3 regions of the Lachnoanaerobaculum sp. Marseille-Q4761 genome follow, and region 1 is predicted to be linked to each of the others. Evidence: predicted binding sites of a transcription regulator. Region 1 holds the regulator's gene; each other region holds the start of a gene.

Region 1 (6,271 bases):
AAGCTTCCCTTTGTTCCCTTGTAAGCTTTGTAGGTACGGATACCACCAAAGTTATATAGTGATCTCCCCTCGTATTTTTGTTTCTTAGGAACGGTACACCCTTGCCCTTTAGTCTCACCCTTGTATCTGTCTGAGTACCCGGCTTTACCTCATATTCCACTTCACCGTCCACAGTTTTTACTCTTATAGCACCTCCCAGAGTCGCCTTTGTAAAGCTTATAGGTACTGTAGAATAAATATTTGTTTCCTGGCGTTTAAAAATAGGATGAGGGCTTACTATCGCTTCTACAAGCAAATCTCCTCTCGGGCCTCCGTTTATCCCCGGTTCTCCGCCTCCTGCCATTCTTATAGACATACCATTGTCTATACCGGCAGGTATATCCACAACAAAGCTCTTCTTTTTTTGAATATATGCCTTCCCATGACATTCAGGGCATTTTTCCTTGACAACCTTTCCCGTACCGTTACAGTCCGGACAGGTTTTAACATTCTGCATAGTTCCAAAGATTGTCTGCTGAGAATACCTTATCTGTCCCTTACCGTTACACTTTGTACAAGTGGTTGGTGAAGTACCCGGCTTAGCTCCTGTACCATGGCAAGTTGCACATTCTTCCTTGAAGTTTACCTTGATTTCTTTCTTACATCCAAAGACGCCTTCTTCAAATGTAAGTCTCACTGATGCTCTGACATTTGCCCCTTTCATAGGACCGTTTCCGGCAGCTCTGCTTCCACCGCCTCCAAACATTCCTCCAAAGAGATCTCCAAATATATCATCACCGCCAAAATCAAAACCTGAGAAGCCACCAAAGCCGCCAAATCCACCGCCTCCGGCACCGGCTCCACCATCAAAGGCAGCATGACCGAATTGGTCATACTGTCTTCTTTTATCAGGATCGCTTAGTACCGAATAGGCTTCACTAGCTTCCTTAAACTTCTTTTCAGCCTCAGGATTATTAGGATTTGAATCCGGATGATATTTTTTTGCCAGTGCTCTGTATGCCTTTTTTATTGCAGAGTCATCAGCGTTTTTATCCACGCCAAGTACTTCATAGTAATCTCTTTTGCTCTCTGCCATCAGTTGCTCTCCTTAATTATACCTCTTTAAAATCACCGTCTATAACATCATCATCTGAAGATGTTTTGGCATCCTGTGCTCCGGCTGTGTCGGCATCTGCCGCACCTGCATTCTGAGCCGCACCTGCCTGCTCATATACCTTTGCAAAGAGCTTTTGAGCACTCTCCATAAGCTTCTCCTTGCCTGCCTTAATATCATTTATCTGATCATCTGTCATAGCATCGATAGGTGCTCTGTTTATAGCCTCTTTCAATGTTGTAAGATCAGCCTCAACTGCCGCCTTATCATTTGCATCCAGATTGTCACCAACTTCTTTTAGTGCATTCTCTGTCTGGAATACTATTGAGTCGGCTTCATTTCTCGCATCAATACCTTCTTTTCTCTTCTTATCCTGTGCTTCAAACTCTGCGGCTTCCTTTACAGCCTTATCAATATCACTTTCAGACATATTTGAACCTGCGGTAATTGTAATATGCTGCTCCTTACCTGTTCCAAGATCCTTTGCAGATACGTTCACAATACCGTTTGCATCTATATCAAATGTAACCTCAATCTGTGGCACACCTCTTTTTGCAGGTAAAATACCGTCAAGTCTGAACTGACCTAAAGTCTTATTATCTCTTGCAAACTGTCTCTCACCCTGTACTACATGGATATCAACAGCTTCCTGATTGTCTGCAGCTGTAGAGAATATCTGACTCTTCTTTGTAGGTATTGTAGTATTTCTTTCAATAAGTCTTGTAGCTACACCTCCCATCGTCTCGATTGAAAGTGAAAGCGGAGTAACATCCAGAAGCAAAACATCTCCTGAACCTGCTTCACCTGAAAGCTTTCCTCCCTGAATACCTGCACCTATTGCAACACCCTCATCAGGGTTGATGCTCTTTGAAGGCTCCTTACCTGTAAGAGATTTTACCTTATCCTGTGCATTGATCATTCTTGTAGATCCGCCTACAAGCAATACTTTTCCAAGCTCACTTGATGTAATGCCAGCATCCTTAAGAGCATTCTGTACCGGAACGGCAGTCCTCTCAATAAGATCAAGTGTAAGTTCATCAAACTTAGCTCTTGTAAGAGTCATATCCAGATGCTTCGGTCCCTCTGCTGTAGCTGTTATGAAAGGAAGATTGATATTTGTGGTTGTTGCTGTTGAAAGCTCTTTTTTAGCCTTCTCAGCCGCTTCCTTTAATCTTTGAAGTGCCATCTTATCTGCAGAAAGGTCAACACCCTCGGCATTCTTAAATTCACTTACAAGCCAATTTGTAATCTTATTATCAAAGTCATCACCGCCCAGATGTGTATCACCGTTTGTAGCCAAAACCTCTATAACACCGTCACCGATCTCAATAATTGAAACATCAAATGTACCGCCACCAAGGTCATATACCATAATCTTTTGCTCGGCATCATTGTCAAGACCGTATGCAAGAGCTGCAGCTGTAGGCTCATTTATAATTCTCTTTACATCAAGACCTGCAATCTTACCTGCATCCTTTGTAGCCTGACGCTGTGCATCATTAAAATATGCAGGAACTGTGATAACCGCCTCTGTAACTTTCTCACCCAAATAACTCTCAGCATCAGCCTTAAGCTTTTGAAGAATCATTGCTGAAATCTCCTGTGGTGTATAAGATTTACCATCTATGGTCACCTTATAATCTGTACCCATATGTCTCTTTATTGAAGAGATTGTTCTGTCTGAGTTTGTAACCGCCTGACGCTTTGCAGGCTCACCTATAAGTCTCTCACCTGTTTTTGTAAATGCCACTACTGAAGGTGTTGTTCTTGAACCCTCAGAGTTTGGAATAACTACAGGCTTTCCACCTTCCATAACTGCTACACAGCTGTTTGTTGTACCTAAATCTATACCAATAATCTTACCCATTATTTTATCCTCCAAATTATATACTTTATTATTTTAATATCTATATTAAATATTTTGCTTTGCTCTCACAAAACAAAATATAGTCCCGAATTTAATTGGCAACCTTTACCATGCTGTGTCTAAGAACAGTGTCCTTATACATATAGCCCTTTAAAAGTTCCTCGGCTACTACATTCTCACCTAAATTTTCATCTTCTATATGCATTACAGCATTGTGGAAATTCGGATCAAATTCTTTGCCCACACAATCAATCGCCTTTACTCCCAAATCTTCAAGAGTCTTTGTCATTTGATTGTAAATCATTGTTATTCCCTCTGCAAAAGCCTTGCCTTCTCCATCCGCCGGTGCTGCAAGCATTGCTCTTTCAAAATTGTCAACCACCGGTAAAAGCTTTTCTGCCATACTTCTTGCTCCCATATCAAACATGGTAGCTTTTTCTTTTTCATTTCTTTTTCTGAAATTTTCAAACTCTGCCATACTTCTTTTAAGTCTGTCTGTCAAATCCGCAATGGCAAGGTCTTTTTTATCAGGCTTTTCTTCAGGATTTTCATCACTGAAATCCTCACCGGCTTCAGCTTCCATAGCCGCCGCCTTTGCCGCTTCCTCCTCCAAAGAAGTTTCAGTCTCTACTACCGGATCTTTATCCTTTTCGTTTTCTAAAACTTCCTTATTTTCTTTTTGTTTTCTTTTTAAATCCTTTTCCTTCACAGCCCTCTCCTCTATTCATCATTTTTAAATTGCTCATCCAGCGATGCCATAACCGTCTTTATGGTCTTTAATACCTTTTCATAGTCCATTCTCTTTGGTCCCACTATACCGATAGTACCTCTAAGTCCCTCGCCTATCTCATAATTGGCTGTGACTACCGAAAGATCCCTCATATCTGAAACCGGTACTTCATTTCCTATATATACTCTGATACCGTCCTTATCATCCTCATTGACTTCCGCCAGTATCGCCTTTAGCTTATCCTTCTCCTCAAAGGCATTTACAAGCTGACTTGCTTTTTCCCTGTCGGAAATCTCAGGATATTTAAAAATATTTGTTGTGCCGCTTGTATATATCTCCAGATTGTCAGTAGCACTTTCAAATACTGCTGCCACCTCTCTTAAAACCTTATCCACTATATCACCATAAACTCCTGCATCAGTTCTCAGCTTATTCATAATGCTTAAGTTTATTTCTTCCACAGTCAATCCGTTTAAAGAAGTATTTATAAGCAGGTTCAGATTAAGAAGCTCGGCTTCGGATATTTCGCTCTCAATATCTATTATCTTATTATTGATAATATTTCCCTCAGCCACGGTTACCAAAAGCAACTTGACTTTATCTATCTTTGAGAGCTGCAAAAACTTTACCTTATTTGAGTGAATGGTCGGACCTGATATCATTGCGGCATAATTGGTATCTCTTGCAATCACCTTTGCAAGCTGCTTTAATACAGTTTCCAATCTGTCCACTTTTTTGAACATCAGATCCTTAAACTCTTCAGTTTCTATCTCCTTTTCTCTAAGCATCTCATCTACATAGAATCTGTAGCCCTTATCTGAAGGAATACGCCCCGCTGAAGTATGCGGCTGTAAAATATAGCCCATCTCCTCCAAATCACTCATCTCATTTCTGATTGTTGCGGAACTTAAATTAAGTTCAGGGAGCTTTGAAATAGTTCTTGAACCTACCGGCTCCCCGGTTTCCATATAATTTTTTATGATAGCTTTTAAAATAATCGCTTTCCTGTCCTCTGAATCCATTTGCCCTCCCTTCTTATTTGTTAGCACTCATTTATATAGAGTGCTAACTCTATTAATTACTATATTCCATACAGGCATATTTGTCAATAACTTTTTTTATTTTTTTGATTACTTTTATAAATTGGTAAAATACCAAAAAACTCCCAACCGCTTTATACGGTGTGGGAGTTTTTTAAGCTCATACTTTTTCCCTCATATTATAGCCCTATCAACCGATTCCTCCATAGAATGCACCTGCTATAAGTGCAAGCAATGCAAGTCCCGTATATACATATTTACCGAGGAAGAACCAAATATCTCCTTTCGGTTTTTTAGCTCCTGTATTAACAGCATCCATTGTATAATCCTTGCCGAATACAAAGAACAACATCACAGATGCAAGTACGGCACCTATCGGGCAAATATAGATAGATACGGCATCCATCCAATTTCCTACTATTCCCTGTATCAATATGGCAACGATCACACCTACTACTCCGATAACTCCTACAGACTGTATTCTGTTTAGTTTAAATTGCTGCTGCAATGTGGCAACAGGTGCCTCATATAGATTTACAAGAGAACTGAGTCCTGCAAATGTAACGCATACAAAGAATATAATTCCTACAAGCATACCTCCGGGCATCTGATTCATAATATTTACAAGATAGATGAACATAAGTCCCGGACCGCCTTCGCTAAGTTCCGCCCCTGATGTAGCCATAGCCGGTATAATAACAAGAGCTGCCAAAAGCGCCGCACAGGTATCAAATATTGCGATATTCATTGCCGAGAAAGGTATATCCTCTTTCTTACTCAAATAAGAACCGTAGATTACAGTACCGTTTCCTGCAATAGAAAGTGAGAAAAATGCCTGTCCGAAAGCAAATATCCAAAGTCTTATATCCTTTAATCCCTGAGGATTTACAGTGAAAATATACTTATATCCGTTGACTGCTCCCGGCTGTATTCCGATATATATTGCCAAGCCGATCATCATCACAAATAGCAAAGGCATCATAAACTTATTGGCTTTTTCAATACCGTCGGCTACACCGAATGCCATGATTGCAAAGCTTACTATCAAAGCAATAACAATCCACATATTATTACCGAAAGCTGAAGCTGTAGCTCCAAAAGTCCCCCCGATAGCTTCCATATCGGTTCCCATGCCATATACTTTACCTGTAAATGCCATTATAAGATATTTAAATATCCAGCCGACAACGCATGAATATCCTATAGCAAGAGCCAATGATCCGAGAGTCGGTATAATTCCTATACCCTCACCAAGCTTTCTGCTTTTTCCGGCATGTGCCATAGCGGCTCCAAAAGCTCCTATAGGTCCTTTGCCTGTGCTTCTTCCCAGAGCAATCTCTTCGACCACTCCCGTACTTCCTATCAATACTACAAATATAAAATATGGAATAAGGAAAGTCATCCCGCCAAATGCAGATACCAAAACCGGGAATCTCCACAGATTTCCCATACCTACAGCAGAACCTACACATGCTATAATAAAACCTACTTGTGAGTTAAAACCATCCTGTTTTACAGATGTATTATCTGAACCCATAAAA
Region 2 (6,271 bases), 430 kb from region 1:
GCTTTGTTATACTGAGCCGGTTTCCCATGTTTAAAATAAGCCATACCACAAGTGCCACAACAAAAAGTAAGAAAAACATTCTTACCGGATTATCTACTTTTTTCATTTTGCTCCTATCTATTCCAAAAATTCCATAACCCCGATATAAGGCAGATTCCTATATCTTTGGTCATAGTCAAGTCCGTATCCGAGGACAAATTTATCTTCTATTTCAAAACATACATAGTCAACGACTACATCTTTTTCTCTTCTGGAAGGCTTGTCCAAAAGAGTACAAAGCTTTATGGACTTTGGTCCTCTCTTTTCAAGTATATCAAGAAGATATGCCAATGTATTACCTGAATCTATGATATCCTCAACTATCAATACATCCCTGCCCTCTATACTGTTATCCAAATCCTTTATTATTTTAACAACACCCGAGCTTTTGGTCTCGGCACCATAGCTTGATACACTCATAAAATCCAGTCTTACATCAAGATTCAGTCTTTTTGCCAGGTCACACATAAACATGACACCGCCCTTTAAGACACATATCAGTATAAGTTCTCTACCTTCATAATCCTTATTGATTCTGTCTGCAACTTCCAAAATCCTTTTGCTGATTTCCTCTTCGGTTATCATTACATTGATTTTCTCTTTCATATTAATCTCCTACTTACCTTTATTTCCAAAATATTTTTTGTACTTTTATCAACTCTGTATAATTCACCCGTTCTGTCAAGACCGCCTGAATTATAAAAGATATTGTCCAAACTGAATATCCAAAGCACCTGTGAATCTATTGAAAGAAGTATATGATCCTTTCTGACGGTTGCAGGTATTTTCTCATCTGTAAAAAGCTTTTTGATCGCTTTTTTGCCTGCTCTTATATAAATAAAATCACCGCTCTCATATCCTCTGATAACAAGATTTTCTTTTATGATTTTTATCATATCATCTTTATTAATAATATTATTTATAGATAAAGATTTTCTATTATATTTTACTATATTTTCAAGGACTTTGTCAAAATCCATCCATCTTATATTGCCATCTTTGGGGATATCTTTCATATTAAAATCATCCAAAATTCTGTATTTTATTTCAGGCAATATAATATTATCTGTTTTTACCGCTTCCTCGCTGAATTTCAGATTGTCATATTCATTATATACTTTTAAAGAATATTTTAAATCCAGCTTTTTTCCGTTTTCCAGTTTTGCCAAGTTCCATATATCCTCTATATGCACCATGGCTATATCCTTAATGCCATGATTTTTTTGTTTTAATATTTCTCTTAGGCTGTATCTGATAATATAGGTGGCTAAAATATGTTCTTTTTTCAATAATTCTTTTTTATTAAGTAAAAACACCCCATCGCCGGTATTTTTTAAATTCTTTTCACAAAATTTTATTGCCAGATTTTCAAAATATTCATCCGCTTCAGCCACTATATTGGAAGTTTTATAAAAATTATTGATTACATTGCTGTTTACATTATTTTTAAGTATGGGAAAAACTTCATTTCTTAAAACATTCCTTGTATATTCATTTTCAAGATTTGTACTGTCGGTCATATACTCTATATTATTTTTACTAAGATATTCTTCTATTTCCTGTCTTGAAAAACATAGCAAAGGTCTTATAATATTTCCGTTTTGTGCAAGTATCCCTTTAAGTCCCGAGATGCCGCTTCCTCTTGAGAGATTATGCAATATTGTTTCCGCATTGTCATCCTTATTATGGGCAATGGCAATCTTTACATTTTGGGCATCCGCACCCTCTTTTTGGATTATTTTTTTTGCAACTGTATCAAAGGTTGAATATCTTGCTTTTCTTCCTGCCTCTTCCTCACTTATCTTTTGTTCTCTTGCCATTTTTTTGATATCATAGTGAAAAGCAAAAAATTCCACATTCAATCTTTTGCAAAAATCCCTTACAAAATCCTCATCTCTTTTGGCTTCTTCTCCTCTGATACCATGATTTATATGTACGACAAAAAGCCTTATTTCTAAGGCTTTTTGTATGCAACTTAATATATTAAGCAGACATATCGAGTCTGCGCCGCCGCTAACACCAAGTACTATCCGGTCTCCCTTTTTTATCAATTGATTTTCTTCTATGAAATGACTTAATGCATCTGTATCTAACATATTATTTTTCTGCCTTTATAGCAATCTCATCAGGAAAAACCAGACCAAGTTTTTCTCTTGCCATCTCTATTATATAGCTGTCGGTTTGCACATATTTTCTTTGCTCTTCCAGCTTTTTTGCCCTTTCATCTTCGCTCTCAAGTTCTTCAACTATTTTTTGATTATAGGACTCTCTTTTTGCCAGTTCCTGCTTTATACTATGTACTTTTAAACCGAGAATTATTGCCAGGACTACCACTACCGCAGTAACTGCAACTATATCGAATTTGTTTTTTAATATTCCTATGGCTCTTTTTCTTTTTCTTGCCATCAAAACACTCCTTTAAATCCTTGTAAGCTTATCTTGCATTGAAAAACTTGAAAATCTTTCAAAACAGTTACTACCTTTATAATAGTATCATTCCATGCTTTTTGCAAGTCTCTATCATAGATGCCGGCCATATGCTTGACTGCACCTCTCCTACATGTGCCTTATTGAGAAGAAGCATACATAGTCTGCTCTGTCCGATACCTCCGCCTATTGTATATGGAAGTTCTCCGGCTAAAAGTGCCTTATGGAACGGTAGATTTTTTCTGTCAAGTGCATTTGCAATTTTTAGTTGTGCTTCCATAGCCGCCTCATCAACTCTTATTCCCATACTTGAAATCTCAACTGCACAGTTTAAATTTTCAAACCAGAAAAGAATATCTCCGTTTAATTCCCAGTCATCATAGTCAGGCGCTCTTCCGTCATGAGGTTTTCCGTCCCCAAGTGCCCCACCTATTTTTTCTATAAATACACATCCGTATTCTTTGGATATCAGACATTCTCTTTCCTTCGGTGTCTTATCAGGATATCTTAGTCTAAGCTCCTCGGAGGTAATAAAATAGATATCCTCAGGCAGATGATTTACAGCCTCCGGATATTTATACCATACCTCATGTTCCATATGCTTGATGACCTTAAATATGGTTCTTACAGTATCTTCAAGCACTTCAACGGTTCTGTCCTCTTTTCTTATTACTTTCTCCCAGTCCCATTGATCCACATAACATGAATGCAGGTTATCCAGTTCCTCATCTCTTCTGATGGCATTCATATTTGTATATAATCCCTCTCCCGGAGCAAAATTATACTCGCCAAGTGCCATTCTTTTCCACTTTGCAAGTGATTGAACCACCTCATACTCCTCATTCGGTACTCCCAGAATATCAAATGTCACAGGACGCTCCACTCCGCTCAGATTATCATTTAATCCGCTTGACTTTGATACAAATAAAGGCGCAGATACTCTCTCAAGATTCATTTCTTTTCCGAATTCTTTTTGAAATGTATCTCTGATATACTTTATTGCTTCCTGAGTTTGCCTTACACTTAAGACGGGATCATAATCCTTTGGTAAAATCAATGCCATAAATAACCTCCACAAATTATTTCTTTAAAAATTTATGATAGCACTAAGTATCATAATATACAAGATGATAGTGATACTTAATCATTCGCTTAATCGTTCATATATGGATGTGATATTTAATCTTTCGTGGTTCTTCCTCAATGTTTCACTCAGGTACTATACTTGAGATATTTAATTTTACAATCCTTGTAGCGTCTAACTCTTTGGTAAAATTTTTCCGGAATAAGTTCCTGAAATAAAAAGCTGAATAAAAAAGGGCTGCAGCAATAAGGAATTACTTAGCATATCCTTAAAGCTGCAGCCCCTTTCAGGCTTACTCAATTGCTATTGTCTTTGGCTGCTGTGGCAGGCTCTCTTTCTCCTTTGGTAAAGTGAGCTTTAAAATGCCGTTATTATATGAGCCCTTTATATCTTCTTCTGTAAGAGCCTCTCCTACAAAGAAGCTTCTCTGACAAGAACCGAATCTTCTCTCTCTGCGGATGTATCTATCCTTTTCATCTTTCTCGTCATTATTTTCTTCATGTTTTGCACTGATGGTCAGATAGCCGTTCTTTAAGCTTGCTGTGATATCTTCCTTATTAAATCCCGGAAGTTCCACAATGAGCTCATAATTGCCGTCCACTTCCTTCACATCCGTTTTCATGCTTGGAGCCTCAAACTTTCCAAAATCTCTGTTCCAAAAATCATTATTAAAAAAATCATCAAATAAATTATAATTTCTTCTAGGTAATAACATATCTATATCTCCTTATCTATAATACTTAGTTTACAAATAAAACTCTGAGATATAAAGCTCTGTAACGACCTTTGTTATCCATGTCTTATTTGTTATATATGTACTATAACACTACTTGTTAGCATTGTCAATAGTTGAGTGCTAATTTTTTGATAAAATCTTTTACAAAACTTCTTCTTAAACCTTGACATTCCACTTAGAATATCCTAAAATTATACTCGCGTTTAGATTGAACTGTCCGTGTCCAGGCTTCGATATAAACTTTTGAAAGTGTAACTTTCATACTATTAAAAAAGTTATTTATTTATTGGAGGTAAATGTGGCTAATATCAAATCCGCAAAGAAAAGAATTCAAGTTGCTTTAGTTAGAACAGAAAGAAATAAGGCTATCAGATCAAAAGTAAAAACTGCTATTAAGAAGGTTGACAGTGCTGTTGCAGCAAATGATAAGAAGCTTGCACAGGATAACCTTAAGGTTGCAATCGTTGAGATTACAAAGGCGGCATCTAAGGGTGTATATCACAAGAATAACGCTTCTCGTAAGGTTGCAAGACTTTCAAAGGCTGTTGATAGCATCAATGCATAAAATAAACTCCAATGACCGTCATCATTGGAGCTTTTTTATACCTGCTTGTTAAGAGCAGGTATTTTTTATCTGCTTATAATCATCTTACAAATCTTATTCCCCTGACCTGCGAACTTCTCTTCATACTCGGTCATTATATTTCCCTCTGACTCTTTTTCGGAATGAAAGTCAAAACTGCAATAGTTCAGTTTCCATTTTGAATCCTTTATTACTTCCAAAGAATACTCAAAAAGCCCCCTGTTATCGGTCTTAAACTCTATCACCCCATCTTTTTTTAATATAGTGTCATAGATATTTAAAAAGTCGGGTGAAGTCAATCTTCTGTTTGCATGTCTGTCCTTTGGCCATGGATCTGAGAAATTAAGAAAAATCTTATCCACTTCACAGACATCAAATATTTCTGCCAGCTTCCTTGCATCCGCACATAAAAACCTTAGATTATCTATCTCTTTTTCAGTCTCAATATTTCTTTTTCTCTGTATTGCCTTCATAAGTACACTTTCATACTTTTCTATACCTATAAAGTTTATATCCGGATTTTTTATTGCCATATTTCTTATAAACTGACCTTTTCCCATGCCTATCTCTATTTGCAAAGGTCTTTTTTCTTTAAATATATCCTGTATTTTCCCCTTCAGTTCTATGGCTTTATCCTCTCTTATACATTCCTTTGCATCAGAGATAAAGTCCTCACAGCCCTTTATATGTCTAAGTCTCATTCTTCCTACTCCCATTTCCTGTATAGCAATTTAGTATACAATATAAGCATTAAAAAAAGCAACAGGTAATTAGTCTGTTGCTTTAAAACCTTAAATTATAGTTGCATGATTTATCTCTTCAGGAATTATACCGTACAAATGCATTACTGCTCCTGTATTTCTCTTTTACCGAGTGTGATGCTTATGGTCTTTTCCACATAATCACCGTTTTCATCAAGTCTTTGTACTGTAAGGTCTATAGTTCTTCCACTCTCATAGTATGTAAGCATATTTTTAAGACTCTCCATGCTTCTTACACTTTGACCGTCAAACTTGATTATAATATCCTTTGCTTTTAAATCTGAAGATGCGGCTGCTCCGCCTTCTACCACCTTGTACACATATATACCCTGTGGCATATCATAAGCCTTAGCCATTTCCTCATCTATATCCTTACCCTGTATTCCAAGATAACCCTGATTTTCCTGTGCTACCACAGTTCTTGTTTCCTTGGTTGAAAGTTCGCCTATAAGCTCCTTTACCGCAGTAATCGGTATCGCATAGCCCATTCCTTCTACAGCGGTATCTGAATACTTTGCTGAGTTTATGCCTATAACCTCACCCTTCATATTAAGTAGTGCACCGCCTGAATTTCCGGGGTTGATGGCTGCATCTGTTTGTAACAGATTTCTTGAAGTACCACCCTCGGTTTTTATTTCTCT
Region 3 (6,271 bases), 100 kb from region 1:
TCAGCTTTGAACTCACTGACAGTTTCACTTAATTTTCTACCTTCTTTTGTACCGCATCCTGAAAAACAAAGTGACAGGGCAAAAGCTATCATTCCTAATTTAAAAATTCTCTTCATAGTCTCCTCCAAATATATTTATTCCTCAATTTTACTGATAGTATCTATCATTTGTTTTGCTGATAACTCATCACCGGCAAATGCATATATCTCAGCAATATAATTCCCAACTTTTAAATATACAACTCTTTTATATAAGCTCTGCCCATATTTTTTTATGTGTATAATTATGTATGGTCCGGTTTCTCCCAAAAATTCAGCTTCATCTTTTTTTACTTCTGCGTATGTACCATTCATATCATATCTATCTTTGAATACAACCACTTGCCTGTTTATATAGCTGTCAAGATCCTTTAGCATATCCTCCTTTTTTATCATAACAACTAATATACCTCCATTTTCAATATCTGCACGCATATCTACAAATCTATCACCACTTTCGAGAAGTTCCAATACCTCATCAATATCCCACTTTTTTTCATCGGTACTATAAAATCTATTATTTTCTTCTTCCCTACTTTTTATCTTCATGCCAAGTGATTTTTCATCAAATCTGATTCCGAACATCTTGTTTGTGTAAATACCGTTGTTTATCTCACCAATAGAAAACTTAAAATCATTATCACCAATTTTCATACTCTCATCATTCTCATTTATACTCTCTGAAGAATCTGTTATTTCATCACTATCAAACTCAACTTGATTATCCAATACTTCAAATAATTTAAAGCCATCTTTTGGTGCCGATGAATATTCTCCACCTGAAGAAATAACTGTTATATATTCTCCTCTTTTTATAAATGCCAACTCTATGGTTGATGTTTCGTAATAATAAATTTTTTCAAATTCTATACCCGGAACCTCTTCTCCAAATAACTCTATTGTTTTCTTTCTTCCATCAAAGTCTTTTTTCAGTTTATTAAGTTCTTTTTCAAGGAATGTATTCAAATCATAATCGGATCTATAGACAAATACCGCAATAGCTACTTTATTATCAGGTGTAGTCGCATGCATATCTACAAAATAATCACCTTTATTTAAAACCTCTTTTACAGACTCTATATCTGCTCTGTCAGAATCATTATATCCGAACTTATCTTTAATTTCCTCATCATTGCTAAACCTTAAATCATTAGCTTTACCGTCAACTTTTAAGTTAAGCATCTTATTTGTATATATGCCGTTTTCAATTTCACCGACGGAAAACTTTACATTTTCATCTAAATCAAAAATATATTTGGGTTCTACATACTCTTCATAATCCGGAGCTACAAACATACTCAAAACTTCTTGAATATCTTTGCTGTCTTTGCCCTCAACTTTTATCTCAATAAAATAATCATCAACTTTCGTATATAAAATACTTTCAGCATATTCTATTCCTCCTCCGTTTAAGCGAATATCTATGCTCTGTACTTCTTTATCTACTAATATCGCTGTCGATAATTTAACTTCGTTATTATCATATCCTTCATATTCTTTTTTCTGTTTTTGGAGCTCAGCTTCAATATGTTTTTCCATGCCTTTTTCTTCAGTTTCTCTATATATCTTTATGCTGACATATCTGTGTGCATCTGACTTATCCATGGCTTCCATATCATTTATATAATTTCTTTTGTCTTTACCGGTCTGTGTAGAATCCGTATCCGAGTATTCTTCCATACCTTCTATTTCTTCTCTGCCAATCACATACATATTATGTACTTTTCCGTTAAGTTTTATCTGAAACATTTTATTTACATATACATTTTTACTTACCTCTCCAATATATTTATCTGAGTATTCTGTATCAGAGTATTTTAAATCCTGATGTTCTAAATCCGAATTTTCTACATTTTTTAATTTATTTCTACAACCTGAAATAAGCAATAATATTACCGTAATAAACCCTATAATTACTAATTTTAGAATTCTTTTCATAAGCTCCTCCTCAATGTGCAAAACACAAACTCTAACAAAAGTTTTCTGTTGCTCAGATACACTTTAACAAAATTATAATCTTCATTAAACAAAAAATATATTATGCACAATAACGAAAATAATCTGTTATTTTTATGATATATTACAGTAATATCATTTTAAATACAGCTTATTGTATATTTTTTAGGATTTTGAATATAAAAAAGGCATACCTTGTTTCCAAAGTATGCCTATAGAAGCTTTTAATTATAAAGCCTTATATTACATCATTCCCATTCCGCCGCCTGCAGGCATTGCCGGAACATCCTCTTTAATATTTGCTACTGCCGACTCTGTTGTAAGCAGTGTAGATGCTACTGAATTAGCATTTTGAAGTGCAGATCTTGTAACCTTTGCAGGATCTAAGATGCCTGCCTTTACCATATCCACATACTCTTCTCTATAAGCGTCAAATCCGACACCCTCACTTGATTCTCTTACCTTATTTACAACAACGCTTCCTTCAAGTCCCGCATTCTCAACTATTCTGAAAAGCGGAGCCTCAAGTGCCTTAAGAATAATCTTTGCACCTGTTCTCTCATCACCTTCAAGAGTAGCTACAAGCTTTTCAACTTCCTTGCTTGCATGGATATAGGCAGAACCTCCACCTGAAATAACACCTTCCTCAACAGCCGCTCTGGTAGCATTGAGGGCATCTTCCATACGAAGTTTTGCTTCCTTCATCTCAGTTTCTGTAGCGGCACCTACTCTTATAACTGCAACACCGCCTGAAAGCTTTGCCAGTCTCTCCTGTAATTTCTCTTTATCAAACTCTGATGTAGTCTCTGAAAGCTGAGCTTTGATCTGAGCAACTCTCTTTTCAATATCAGCCTTTGAACCCTGTCCGTCTACAATAACGGTATTTTCTTTTTGAACCTTAACACTCTTTGCGCGTCCAAGACTTGCAAGTGTAGCATCCTTAAGATCAAGTCCAAGCTCATCACTTATAACTGTACCGCCTGTAAGAACAGCGATATCCTTTAACATATCTTTTCTTCTGTCACCATATCCCGGTGCCTTTACAGCTACAACATTGAATGTTCCTCTAAGCTTATTTACAATAAGTGTTGTAAGTGCTTCACCCTCAACATCCTCTGCTATAATAAAGAGCTTCTGTCCTGATTTAACAAGCTCCTCAAGTAATGGCAATATGTCCTGAATATTTGAGATTTTCTTATCTGTAATAAGGATATACGGATCATCCAGATTTGCTTCCATCTTCTCCATATCTGTACACATATATGCTGAGATATATCCTCTGTCAAACTGCATACCCTCTACAAGGTCAAGCTCCGTTTTCATTGTCTTTGACTCTTCGATAGTAATAACACCCTCATTGGTTACCTTCTCCATAGCATCGGCTACAAGGCTTCCAACCTCATCATCACTTGCAGAAATAGCTGCAACTCTTGCAATCTGCTCTTTTCCCTTTATAGGCTCGCTCATCTTTGCAATAGCTTCCACTGCAACATCTGTAGCCTTCTTCATTCCCTTACGAAGAACTATTGGATTGGCACCTGCCGCAAGGTTTTTCATTCCCTCATTTATCATTGCCTGTGCAAGAACTGTAGCTGTAGTTGTACCGTCACCTGCCACATCATTTGTCTTTGTAGCAACTTCCTTTACAAGCTGTGCACCCATATTTTCAAATGCATCCTCAAGCTCCACTTCCTTTGCGATGGTCACACCGTCATTTGTAATAAGCGGTGTACCGAATGATTTATCAAGTACAACATTTCTTCCCTTAGGTCCTAATGTAACTCTTACTGTATCAGCCAGCTTATTTACACCGGCTTCCAATGCTTTTCTGGCTTCAACGCCATATTTAATATCCTTAGCCATTTTTTTCTCCTTTAAAATTTATAAAAAATCGGATTATTCGATTACTGCCAAAATATCATTTTGCTTAACAACGATATACTCTACCTTATCAAGCTCAACCTCTGTACCGGCATACTTGGAATAAATAACCTTGTCCCCTACCTTAACCTGCATCTTTATTTCTTTTCCGTCTACAACGCCGCCCGGTCCTACTGCCACAACCTCAGCCTGTGAAGGCTTCTCCTTTGCCTGTCCCGGAAGCACAATACCTGATGCTGTTGTCTCTTCAGCAACCAATTGCTTTAAAACCACTCTGTCAAATAAAGGTACTAACTTCATTTTGTATTCCTCCTAAATATTTAAAAGTTTAACTATGTAATTTTATACCACCTTTTATTAGCAGTGTCAAGGTTTGAGTGCTAATATTCTTAATAAATTAAAAATCAGCCACAACTTTGACAGTTCCCGGCTGATTTTTTTTATTTCTTATTTAAAAAATTTATCGTATATTCCAAAAACAAATATAAATACAACTATAACCGGCAATATATAGGTAAGATAAAATCTCATCCGGTTTTTCATCTTAAGACCGTCACCCTTATTGCATTCTTTGAGATAGTTATCCCATCCCCAGCCATATCTGCTTACACAAAATAAGAGATATACCAAAGAACCGAGCGGCAATATTATATTACTTACAAGGAAATCCTCAAGATCAAGTATTGTTCCGCCAAAAGGCTTTAACCAATCAAATGCCCATACACTAAAACCAAATACACATGGTAATGAAAGTACTATTATTACTATCAAATTAAAAAGACTTACCTGTTTTCTTGACTTCTTTGTAAGATCCATACCGCATGAAACTATATTCTCAAATACCGCAAGCACTGTAGAGAATGCAGCAAATGACATAAATATAAAGAAAAAACTTCCCCAGAGCCTTCCAAGAGGCATCTTATTAAAGATATTCGGCAAAGTAATAAATATAAGTGCCGGACCTGAAGTCTGGTCTACACCATAGGTAAAGGTTGCAGGGAATATAATAAGTCCGGATACTATAGCTACAAAGGTATCCAGTATGACTATTGTTACAGACTCTCCAAGCATACTTCTGTCATTACTTATATAACTTCCGAATATAAGCATTGCACCTATTCCAAGGCTTAATGTAAAGAATGCCTGATTCATTGCACCTGTGATTACATTACCGATACCTGTTTCCTTTATTCTTCCTATATTGGGTATAAGATAGTATTTAAGTCCCTCTCCTGCTCCCTTTAAAAAGAATGAGTTTACAGCCAGTATAATCATTACTACAAGCAAGGTTACCATTACTATCTTTGTAATATTCTCTAATCCCGCCTCAAGCCCTCTTGATACTATAAACATACCTGTAACTACCACGACCACCATCCAAAAAATCATAATAGCAGGCTGTGAAAGCATTGTATTAAAGACATTCAATACTCCGTCCGAATCCAAACCTTCAAATTGTCCTGTTATTGTAAGGTAGAAGTAATGAAGCATCCATCCTGATACAGTGGTATAAAACATCATTAAAAGATAATTTCCTATAAGTGCCACTATTCCATGTATATGCCATTTACTTCCGGCGGGTTCCAGTCTTTGATATGCAAGTACCGGACTTTTTCTTGCAGCTCTACCTATTGAAAACTCCATTGTCATTATCGGCAATCCAAGCATAAATAAAAATACTAAATACAGCAGTACAAAAGCACCGCCGCCGCCTTTTCCTGTCATATACGGAAATTTCCATACATTACCTATACCTATTGCACATCCAGCTGAAATAAGAATAAACCCGAGCCTTGATTTTAACCTTTCTCTCTCCAAAATATCCTCCTACTATTTACATTCTTTATAAATCACTTGAAAACAGTCTTAAATTAAATGAAATCCGTAGGATTATATCATAATTTATAAAATAATTCTATCTTATACATTAACATACCTGTTGATTTAACGTATTTCATATTTTTAATATATTCCATATTGATGATAATAATATCAATATAAATAAATATATCGGAGTAAAGGATAATATAAACCAAAATATTCCATAACTTAATTTTCCTCTATTCATTGCTTTAAATCTTACTATATTGAATAAATAAAACGGCACTATAGCCATCATGTAACTAAAAATTATGTAAATCATATGACGACCATTATCTATAGGCGGTCTCTCAAATGGAAACCATGTCAATATTGCAATAAAAAACATATACGCAAAAATTATGTTGGCAATTATACTTACCGGAACAGACATAATTATTTTATATACAATAAAATCAAATATACTACTCTTCATCCAAACTGCCTCCTGTACAAAAAAATTTCTTCTTATATTTATTTTACCACAAAAAGGGTTCCGGGCTTAAAATTTTAATACAAATTTCATCTCTACTAAA

Evidence for each region. The regulator HrcA, encoded in region 1, represses chaperone genes, less so after heat shock. The targets are predictions, from matches to a motif close to TGTTAGCACTCNNNNNNNNNGAGTGCTAACA.
Region 2: the regulator HrcA is predicted to act here: its motif matches at 4,382-4,412, upstream of J4O15_RS02705 (Hsp20/alpha crystallin family protein).
Region 3: the regulator HrcA is predicted to act here: its motif matches at 4,231-4,261, upstream of J4O15_RS04230 (co-chaperone GroES).

Annotation. Positions count from the first base shown of each region.
Region 1 is NZ_JAGEKB010000001.1:1,012,466-1,018,736, reverse strand. It holds gene dnaJ (molecular chaperone DnaJ) at 1-1,075, opposite strand, end outside; gene dnaK (molecular chaperone DnaK) at 1,092-2,960, opposite strand; gene grpE (nucleotide exchange factor GrpE) at 3,052-3,669, opposite strand; gene hrcA (heat-inducible transcriptional repressor HrcA) at 3,681-4,712, opposite strand; gene J4O15_RS04695 (sodium-dependent transporter) at 4,921-6,267, opposite strand.
Region 2 is NZ_JAGEKB010000001.1:579,543-585,813, forward strand. It holds gene ftsH (ATP-dependent zinc metalloprotease FtsH) at 1-106, opposite strand, end outside; gene hpt (hypoxanthine phosphoribosyltransferase) at 118-645, opposite strand; gene tilS (tRNA lysidine(34) synthetase TilS) at 642-2,135, opposite strand; gene J4O15_RS02695 (septum formation initiator family protein) at 2,137-2,445, opposite strand; gene asnA (aspartate--ammonia ligase) at 2,522-3,529, opposite strand; gene J4O15_RS02705 (Hsp20/alpha crystallin family protein) at 3,843-4,265, opposite strand; gene rpsT (30S ribosomal protein S20) at 4,585-4,851, shown strand; gene trmB (tRNA (guanosine(46)-N7)-methyltransferase TrmB) at 4,917-5,570, opposite strand; gene J4O15_RS02720 (S1C family serine protease) at 5,714-6,271, opposite strand, start outside.
Region 3 is NZ_JAGEKB010000001.1:910,579-916,849, reverse strand. It holds gene J4O15_RS04245 (hypothetical protein) at 1-116, opposite strand, end outside; gene J4O15_RS04240 (hypothetical protein) at 135-1,976, opposite strand; gene groL (chaperonin GroEL) at 2,238-3,857, opposite strand; gene J4O15_RS04230 (co-chaperone GroES) at 3,891-4,175, opposite strand; gene J4O15_RS04225 (sodium-dependent transporter) at 4,323-5,693, opposite strand; gene J4O15_RS04220 (hypothetical protein) at 5,830-6,171, opposite strand.